2 regions of the Ruegeria sp. AM7 genome follow, and region 1 is predicted to be linked to the other one. Evidence: riboswitches for the same ligand, from Rfam matches in the RefSeq annotation. Region 1 holds a riboswitch; the other holds the start of a gene.

Region 1 (4,853 bases):
TTCCAGCACGCGCACCGCATAGTCGTTGTTGAAGGCCCCGATAACCCGATTGCCGGGGATGGTGATCCCGCGCGATGCGGCGGCCTTGGTCGGGCCTGCCTGCGTGACCACGATCAGACCATTGGCCTTGATGGCATCCTTGGTGTCGGCAACCAACGCTTCATAACTTTTGTCGGTTGCATAGCTGGCCCAGCCCGAAAGAGGCTCGTCTGCCAAAGCAGGGGTCGCTATCAGGGCTATCGCAGTCCAAAGGGCTTTCATCAGGGCCTCCTGTTACGGGGTTGAGACTGTGATGCCAGAAAGCGGGACAGGGCGCACTCACAATCTTGTGCGTTTTCCCAATTGCGCCTTTGGCCGGAAACCCCCAGAAACAGGCAAATGCCACCCGATGAGGTCCGAATTGGATCAGATGCGCCTGTTGATATGTTCGTCCTGTGCCGGTGCCCGCGATTACGGGGCTGAGGTCAAAGCTGTCGAATCCGCCCTGACCCAAGCGGGGATTGAGGGGCAGGTTTCGGTCGATCAGCACGCCTGTTTCAGTGGATGCTCTGAACCCGTGGCCATTGCGCTGCAGGCCGATGGCGGGGCGTCATATGTGTTTTCAGGGGTCGATGTCGCTTCGGACGCCGATGATATCGTGGCGACCTGCCGGACCTATCTGGAAAGCCCCAAGGGCTGGATCGAAGACGCCCGGCCTTGCGGGCGGCTCCGGATGTGTCTGCGGGCGCGTATCCCGGCGCTTTAGTCTACCTGTACCACGACTGCAGCGCTGACCGGCACATTGTCGACCATCAAAGGGCTGTGGCTGTTTGCGTTCAGCGAGACCGAGACTTCGACCTCGCCCTGCGGCAGTTGGTCGATATGCATCCAGTTACCGTACAGCCGGGCCAGTTTCTGACCATTCACGTAGACATGTGCATGCCCCTCGCCGTCGACATCTGGCTTTGAGGCATTTTGTGGCGAGAACTGAAAGTTCTGCGGCACAACATGCAGGTTCCAGCCCGCCATGGGGTCGGGGGTCAGGGTGATCTCAACCCCCGGAGCATCAGCACCAGCAGGCAGGTTGATGGCAGTCGAATGATCGTGTGCGGCTGCCTCGGCGTGAGACGAACTGTGATGTGCAGGATCGCCATGGTCATGGCCGTCGAAAGTGACGCCATTTGCAGCCGCAACCACAAATCCTGCACCACTGCCAAAAACTATGCCGATTGCAAATAAGGCAAGTGAGCGTGCCATTTTATGTTCCTTGATGGTAGTAGAAACACGCCGAGCTGGTCTCGGCGTGTTTATAGGCGTGCTGGTCAGGCCGCAGCTTCGGCACGCTGACTTTCATGTCGCCAGAAGTATCCGGCGAATGCCCCGACCAGAACCCAGGCTACCAGTCCGATGCCAAAGGCGCGTGCGGCAAACAGCGCTCCGATCTCGGTCGGAACGGGGCCGGTGAACACGTCCGGCTCGGGCGCGCCGATCAGATGTGGGGCCAACAGCAAGGCGGCTGCGATCACATAGCTAATCAGGGTGCCGCCAAAGGCAATCAGCCACATGGCAACGCCTGCTGCGGCGACGGTCGCAAACCACCAGATCTGACGCGCAGCGACATCGGCTGCTGCCACGCCGGGCACTTCTGGCGCGAGCGAGAATCCGGGTGCGAGGTGCACGGCAATGAACCCCGCAAGCCCCCACAAAACGCCGGTGCGCCCGTCAATCTTGTGGCCGTTGCCCTCAGCCACGGACATCAGCGCAATCATCATCAGCGCATAACCGGTATAGATAAGCATCGTGAAAATGACGCTCAGCGCATCGCGGAACAGGTCCGAGAACATTCCCGGCAGCTCGGGGTGAGCACTTACGACGTCACCGCCGAAATGGACCAATTCGCCTGATTCATACAGTTCCGCGTGCAGCAACACAGGTTGCACAAAGACCAACTGCAGCAAGGCGGCAATCAGCCCCGCTGCAGCACCAGCGAACAACGCGCTGGTCAGGATACGGCTAAACATGGGTTTAGTGGCAGGGGAAGCCGGTCGCGTGGCGCACATCGTGGGCTGCGTCATGCAGGGCCGCGGCCTGAACGTGGCCGGTCAGCGTGACGACGCCAAGGCCCAGAACCACAGCGAACATAACCGGAAGGATACCAACGCGTGAGGTCGATGCGGTCGTTGCTTGAGTTGCCATTTTTAGTTCTCCTTTACCGTCGCACCCGACGGTTGGTGTTTTCATTCGTGCCTGGCAGGTCTCCTGGCTCGCGGGTCGATGCCTCTGTTCGCCTTCCCCCTGAAACTCAGGAGTGGCTGGTTGAACAGGGCTCACCGCTTACAGTCGCGGGGGCGGCTGTGGATTCGATCGCGCGCGGTCTCACCACATTCCCTCTTAGCTTGCCGGTATTGCCGACAGGACCAGACAGGTTCATTTAGCCGTTACATCTGCTGCAGCGCAATCGTCATTTGCGACGTTTTAGGTCAGATCACGCGCTTTTTGAGAAGATAAATATCCATGATCCACCCATGATCAGCGCGCGCAGCGGCGCGGGTGTCCAGAATCGACTGTGCAACACCGGTCAGAGGGCCGTTGATCAGGATTTCTTCAGTCATGCCCACGTAAGCCCCCCACCAGATGTCATAATCTGCCATCTGAAGATGTTGGAACGAGCACTCACCATCCAACATGACCGCCACGTTTGATGCACCGTCCGGCCACCCTTCGTCGCGAATCCGCCGCCCCGTGGTCACGATGTAGGGTGCACCCAGTTCGTTGATCGGAATCGCGTGGGCCGCTGTCAACGCCTGCAGCGCTGTGATGCCAGGGATCACCCGCGTCGTCGGTTGAGGGTCCAACCGCGCCGCGATTCGCAGTGAGCTGTCGTATAGCGACGGATCGCCCCAGATCAGCAGCGCCACGTGCTGTGCACCGGGATGGGCGGCAATCGCCTCGCGCCAGCGCAGCGCAATTGTGTCGTGCCATTCGTCCACCCCGCGCAGATACCCGTCTTCCGAGCGGCGCTTGGGGATGTCGAAATAGGCGATCTGCGGCGGCGTGTCGGTCACCTGCGCAATGATCTTTTCGCGCAGCCCGGCCAGATCGGCCTTATTCTCGCCCTTGCGGGGGATCAGGATCAGATCCGCCGCGCGGATCGCCTGCGCGCCCTGAAAAGTCACGTGGTCAGGGTTTCCGGTGCCGATGCCGATCAAGGTCAGGTCAAACATCGTCAAACTCTGCCAGCGGGCCATAAAGGATCAGCGCCGGGGCGGTGCCTATCTCGTCCGCCAGTTTTTCGGACAGCGCGCCTACAGTACTGCGATGCAGCTTTTGTTCGGGGGTCGAGACGGATTCGGCCATTAGTGCTGGTGTCTCCAGCGGCAGACCGTGGGCGTTCAGCGTTTCGACCAGCAGAGGAAAAGTCCGCTTGCCCATGAAGACGACGGTGGTCGCATCCGGGTCGGCCAAAGCGGGCAGGTTCAGGTCCTCGGGCAGTTTGCCGCTGACATCATGACCAGTGACAAACTGGACCCGCCGCGCGGTCAGCCTGCGGGTCAGCGGGATGCCCGCCGCCGCCGCTGCCGCCACGGCCGAGGGGATGCCGGGGATGATCTCATACGCGATCCCGGCCGCGCGCAGGGCCACTAGTTCTTCTTCCAGACGCCCGAACATACCGCCATCGCCGGATTTCAACCGCACGACCCGCTGCCCGGTCAGGGCGTAATCCACCAGCAACCGGCTGACATGGTCCTGCTTGGGCGAGGGGCGGCCCGCCCGTTTGCCCACGCCTACCAGATCGGCATCGTCGCGCGCATGGGTCAGGATCGGCCCGCTGCTGAGGTCATCAAACAGCACCGCATCCGCCTTTTGCATCCGGTCCACGGCCTTCAGCGTCAGCAATTCCGGATCGCCCGGACCCGATCCGATGAACGAGACAAACCCACTCATACTGAGGCCTCTGCGATCAGGTGAAAGAACGTGCCCGTGACGTTGCCGCGTACCGAGCCGGTCTGCGGCCCTTCGGCCCCTTCGGCGTCAAACACGCGGGCCAAGGGCGCGTCGGGTTGTTCAATGATCGAAGAATAGTGGAACTCATGCCCCCGCAGGCCCGTGCCTACGGCAAAACCGGGCATCGGGGCCAACAACTCGGCGCGGCGATAGCCCAGATTGAACTTGCGCTTTTCATAGGACGTCACCAGTCCCAACAACCCGGCCATCTGATGCGAGACACCCTCTTTGTCGATCAGAGCCTGTCCCAGCGCCATATAGCCCCCGCATTCCCCATGCACGGGTTTGGTCTGCGCATGTTTCCGCAGGCCTTCTTGAAAGACGGATGCAGCGGCCAGAGTTCCCGCATGCAGCTCTGGATATCCGCCCGGCAACCAGACCAGATCTGCATCCGCCGCAGGGGCTTCATTCGCCAATGGCGAGAACGGTAACACCTCGGCCCCTGCCGCGCGCCAGCCTTCCAGCAAATGCGGATAGGTAAACGAAAACGCGGCATCGCGGGCCAGCGCGATCCGTTGCGCCGGGGGCCGCGGCAGCGCGGCGGACGATGGCCCATTCGGGCCTGAGGACGCCGCCCGCTTGATCGCCTCAAGATCGACATGCTCGCGCAGGAACGCGGCATAGCCTACAATCGCGCTTTCTAGATCGGGATGCTCGACGGCCTGGATCAGGCCCAGATGCCGCTCGGGCAGGGTCAGGTCGCCGCGCCGGGGCAATACGCCCAGAACCGGTAGGCCCGCGCGCTCCATGCCCAGCAGGGTCAACCGCTCATGCCGAGGGCTGGCGCAGCGGTTCAGGATCACGCCGGCAAAAGGTAGGTCGGGGTTATACATCCTGAACCCCAAAGCCGTCGCCGCCGCCGATTGCGC
Region 2 (4,853 bases), 1.9 Mb from region 1:
AAGCGCGGCCATAGGGACGCGTTGCGACGCGCGAACGCGCCGATATGGCCAATGTCCTTCAGTCCGAATTCCTGCGGTGACAGCATATGACGCCGAGCGCTGGAGCCGTACAGATCTGCCAACCGCCAAACGGCTTCGGGCGGAACCATCTGGTCGTCCTCGAAAGTGAACAGATCGACCGGTTTGCCTTTGTCTGCCCAGGTTGCAGCTGGCAGCGTTTTTCCGATTTCAGGCAGATAATTTTGGGGTGCCGTGCACCACTTGCGCCACTGCCAATAAACCGATGCAGGCAGGTCGGCCCCAAATCCCACTGCTTTTCCTGGCAGGTATCCAACTGTTTTTACCGCCAGCGGAACATGTCCATACCAGAACAAGGACGCCAGCGCGCGATAAGGCCAAGGGTGATCACTGATTGTCACCAGCCCCGAACACACACAGATCATGCGATCTATATGGTCGATATCAGGTTGTATTGGCCCCAACATCCCTCCGACCGAGTGCCCTATGCTCCAGTGTTCTGCGTGTGGGTAACGCTGGCGCATTTCCGCTCTGGCGGCAGGCATGTCGGTCAGCGCCCAATCCGCCATCTTTACCCGCGATTCCTGCAGTGGTCCGGTTAGTGAGTGGCCAAAGTCGCGATAGTCGTAGGTCAGGCAGGCGATCCTCTGATCCGCTGCCAGCCAATGTGCGAAATGCTGATAGTAATCCCTCGGGACACCGGTCGCACCATGTATAACCACGGCGACTTTGGGATCAGTCACGGGCCGGTACAGGCGCGCCGACAGCATTGCCGAACCGGCAGAAAACCGAAAATCCTCGGTCAGGACGGGGGGTGTATCATCCAGCATAGCGTTGCTCACCTGATCTGAACTGTTCGGTTCACCCCTTATCCCCACTTCTTTGGCCGGGCTGAGTCAAGGGCGCATCAAGATGACCAAACGTCCACTTTGCGCGCGCGCCCGCTTGACTCAAAGCCCGCTCAGCCGCTAGCGATGGCGTGATGGTTCTTGTCCCGTGTCGGGACAGGATGAAAAGGGAACACGGTGCGGTTCTGCCCGGTCATGCCGGAACGATCCAATGCCGCGACTGCCCCCGCAACTGTAAGCGGTAAGCAATGCCTAAATACCACTGGCCCGCAAGGCTGGGAAGGTCGGCAACGCGATGACCCGCAAGTCAGGAGACCTGCCATCAAAGCAAAACTGTAACTCGGGCGGGGTGTCCGGGCGGGATTGTCAGCGCGCTGTCACACCTGATCCATGCCCCGTTCCCCGCGCGGAGGGCGCATTATGATCTGGAAGACAAAAACGCACCAATTCAGTGCAACCCTATGTCAGAAAACCGGCAAGACCTGCCCGGCTCTGGCGCAGATGGCACGAGCTGTTGTGCAAGCGATGGAAACCGCAGTACCAGCCACGTCGGACGAGTTCGCGTTGGACGGCAGCGGAGAGCTGGGCCATTGCCCACAGGGCTGCATCGCCCGATTCCGCGCCCAGAAAGATCAAATTCGCATCTTCTGCGGCACCAGCACGGACGCCTCGCTGGACGCGTTGGACGGTTATGCGGATATGCTGTTCGGCCCCGATGCTGCGGCCCGTCCGACCGGCCTGTTGCCTGCGCCGCCCTGTGCCATGCTTGAAGTGTCAGAGCTGGCCCCGGCGCAACCAGCACAGCCCCAGCAGCATCTGGCGCTGTAGCTCAGCCCGGCGCGCGGCTGGCCCAGCGCATCTGCCCATCGGTTTCAACCGCACAGGGCCGCACGAAGCGCAAGCGACGCAACGCCGCGTCGGGTGCCATACCTTGTTCTACCATCAGCCGCAGGGCGATCATCCCCGACCGCCCGCACCCGCCCCGGCAATGCACCAGCACCCGCCCTCCACGCGCTAGAATATGCGCGGCAGACTGGCTGATCCGGGGCCACGCGGCCTCGGTGTCCGGCGACGGCGCGCCAAAATCCACAATCGGCAGGTGCGTCCAGCTTATGCCCTCGGCCCGCAGGTCATCCCCCAGTGTTCCCGCCCCGGCCTTCGCCATCTCGGAGCTTGTGGTCATTGAGATCACAAGATCGGGCCGCCAGCGGCGGATAACATCCAAATCCCGCGCATATTCCCCCGCGCGCCCCGGCAGCGGCGCCAGCGCGACATAACCAGCCCCGACCGCGACCGCGTGAATTGCAAATGGCTCCATCCCCGCCCTCCTTTTCACATAGCTTCTATGCCGTGCAAACTGACCTGCAAACCGAATTTCCCCCAAGGCGGCGGTGGACGCGGGCGGCGGGGGTCTCTACGCTGCATCGGAACCCGAATCCGACAGAGCAGATATGACCGACACGCCCAGCCCCGCCTATCAGGTTCTTGCCCGTAAATACCGCCCGGAAACCTTTGCCGATCTGGTCGGTCAGGACGCTATGGTGCGCACGTTGAAAAACGCGTTCGAGGCGGATCGGATAGCGCAGGCCTTTATCATGACCGGCATTCGCGGCACCGGCAAAACCACCACGGCCCGGATCATCGCCAAGGGCATGAACTGCATCGGCCCTGATGGCGAGGGCAAACCCACGACCGAACCCTGCGGCCAGTGCGAACATTGTGTGGCGATCATGGAAGGTCGCCATGTCGACGTGATGGAGATGGACGCCGCCAGCCGGACCGGTGTGAACGATATTCGCGAGATCATCGACAGCGTCCGCTACCGCGCGGCCTCGGCCCGCTACAAGATCTACATCATCGACGAAGTTCACATGCTCTCGACCAGCGCCTTCAACGCGCTGCTCAAGACGCTTGAGGAACCGCCCGAGCATGTGAAGTTTATCTTTGCCACCACCGAGATTCGCAAAGTACCCGTAACGGTCCTGTCCCGCTGTCAGCGCTTTGACCTGCGCCGGATCGAGCCCGAGGACATGATCGGCCTGCTGCGCAAGATCGCCGATGCCGAGGGCGCTCAGATCGCCGAAGACGCGATCGCGCTGATCACCCGCGCGGCCGAAGGTTCGGCGCGGGATGCGACCTCTCTGCTGGATCAGGCGATTTCACACGGCGCCGGCGAAACCAGCGCCGATCAGGTGCGCGCCATGCTGGGTCTGGCCGACCGGGGCCGGGTGCTGGACCTGATGGACATGATCCTGCGCGGCGACGCTGCCGGAGCGCTGACCGAACTTGGCGCGCAATATGCCGAAGGGGCCGACCCGCTGGCCGTGCTGCGCGATCTGGCCGAGATCACCCATTGGGTCTCGGTGGTTAAAATCACCCCGGATGCCGCCGAAGACCCGACCGTTTCCCCTGACGAACGCGCCCGAGGTCAGCAAATGGCCGAGGCCCTGCCGATGCGCGTTCTGACCCGCATGTGGCAGATGTTGCTGAAGGCGCTGGAAGAGGTCTCAGCCGCGCCTAACGCCATGATGGCCGCCGAGATGGCCGTGATCCGCCTGACCCATGTTGCCGACCTGCCCAGCCCCGAAGAGTTGATCAAACGGCTACAGGATGCGCCTCCCCCACCGCCCAACGCCGGACCCAGCGGTGGAATGCCCGCGCCAACACACGCCGCGCAGGCCCCGGTGGCCTCTGCCTATGCCCCACCAGTCCGAGGCGGAGCAGGCGCGCCGACAGCCGCACTGGCGCAGGATGTACAGACGGCACTGGCCCGTTACCCGACCTTCGAACATGTAGTCGAACTGATCCGCACCAACCGGGATGTGAAACTGCTGGTCGAGGTCGAAAACGGCGTCCGGATGGTGTCTTACCAACCCGGTCGGATCGAGTTCACGCCAACACACTCAGCTCCAACCGATCTGGCCGCCCGCATGGGCACCGCACTGCAACGCTGGACTGGCAACCGCTGGGCGGTGACGATCGTCGCCAACGGCGAGGCGGCAACCATCGCCGAAATCCGCGATGCCGCCGATCTGGCGCTAAAGGCCGAGGCCGAACAGCACCCGCTGGTGCAAGCGGTTCTGGCACAGTTCCCCAAAGCCCGGATCAAACGCATCGAAACGCCCGAGGAACGCGCCGCCAAGGTCGAAACCGAAGCCCTGCCTGAGGTCGAAGACGAATGGGACCCGTTCGAAGAGGACTAACCCTCCCGCGCCCGCCACGGGCCATCGGCTGACGCCGATACCCCTGAGCGGACTTGGGCCCGGCAGAGCGCGGGCGTTGCCCGCGCTCTGCCGGGCCCAACGGGAGGAGAGGTCTTGCAAAAGACCGCGACGACGGGCGGGAGGGCACTGCCCCCTTGTGCCGCACGGGCGCTGTCCGTATCTAGGCGACAAACCGATTAGCAGGAGAAAACGTAATGCTTAAAGGACTCGGCGGTCTGGGCGATATGGCCAAGATGATGAAATCCGCGCAGGATCTGCAGACCAAGATGACCGACATGCAGGAAGAACTGAACAATCTGATGGTTGTCGGCGAATCCGGTGCTGGTCTGGTCAAAGCCACCGCCACCGCCAAGGGCGAACTCAAAGGTCTGGACATCGACCCCTCGATCTTCAACGGCGACGACAAAGAGGTCGTCGAAGACCTGATCCTCGCCGCTATCAAAGACGCGCAGACCAAAGCCGCCGAACGCGCGCAGGCCGAGATGGCCAAGCTGACCGAAAGCATGGGTTTGCCCGCAGACATCAAGCTGCCGTTCTGATAGACACGCCTGACGATCCAAAGGCCGGGCATCCCAGCCCGGCCCCTGTGCAGGGGCGCGCGCGTTGAGTTCGAACAGCGATATCGACAATCTGATCGACCTGATGGCGAAACTGCCGGGGCTCGGCCCCCGCTCGGCCCGTCGCGCGGTGCTGCACCTGATCCGCAAACGCGCGCTGTTGCTGACACCCCTGTCGGACGCCATGCAGCAGGTCGCCATCTCCG

What was found. A riboswitch is a leader RNA that binds a small molecule or an ion and turns the genes downstream of it on or off. The one in region 1 is predicted to bind cobalamin.
Region 2: linked by a shared signal. The riboswitch ahead of ACR3EG_RS17200 (hypothetical protein) and the one ahead of ACR3EG_RS07445 (CbtB domain-containing protein) in region 1 are both predicted to bind cobalamin.

Annotation. Positions count from the first base shown of each region.
Region 1 covers NZ_JBQFJE010000003.1:748,397-753,249, forward strand. Annotated here, with positions in the region: gene ACR3EG_RS07425 (DUF302 domain-containing protein) at 1-261, opposite strand, end outside; gene ACR3EG_RS07430 (DUF1636 family protein) at 389-745, shown strand; gene ACR3EG_RS07435 (hypothetical protein) at 742-1,236, opposite strand; gene ACR3EG_RS07440 (CbtA family protein) at 1,302-2,000, opposite strand; gene ACR3EG_RS07445 (CbtB domain-containing protein) at 2,005-2,175, opposite strand; cobalamin riboswitch at 2,212-2,416, opposite strand; gene cobF (precorrin-6A synthase (deacetylating)) at 2,460-3,203, opposite strand; gene cobA (uroporphyrinogen-III C-methyltransferase) at 3,196-3,924, opposite strand; gene ACR3EG_RS07460 (cobyrinic acid a,c-diamide synthase CobB) at 3,921-4,853, opposite strand, start outside.
Region 2 covers NZ_JBQFJE010000003.1:2,644,591-2,649,443, forward strand. Annotated here, with positions in the region: gene ACR3EG_RS17195 (alpha/beta hydrolase family protein) at 1-848, opposite strand, end outside; cobalamin riboswitch at 985-1,204, shown strand; gene ACR3EG_RS17200 (hypothetical protein) at 1,287-1,694, shown strand; gene ACR3EG_RS17205 (protein-tyrosine phosphatase family protein) at 1,696-2,184, opposite strand; gene ACR3EG_RS17210 (DNA polymerase III subunit gamma/tau) at 2,318-4,069, shown strand; gene ACR3EG_RS17215 (YbaB/EbfC family nucleoid-associated protein) at 4,285-4,629, shown strand; gene recR (recombination mediator RecR) at 4,694-4,853, shown strand, end outside.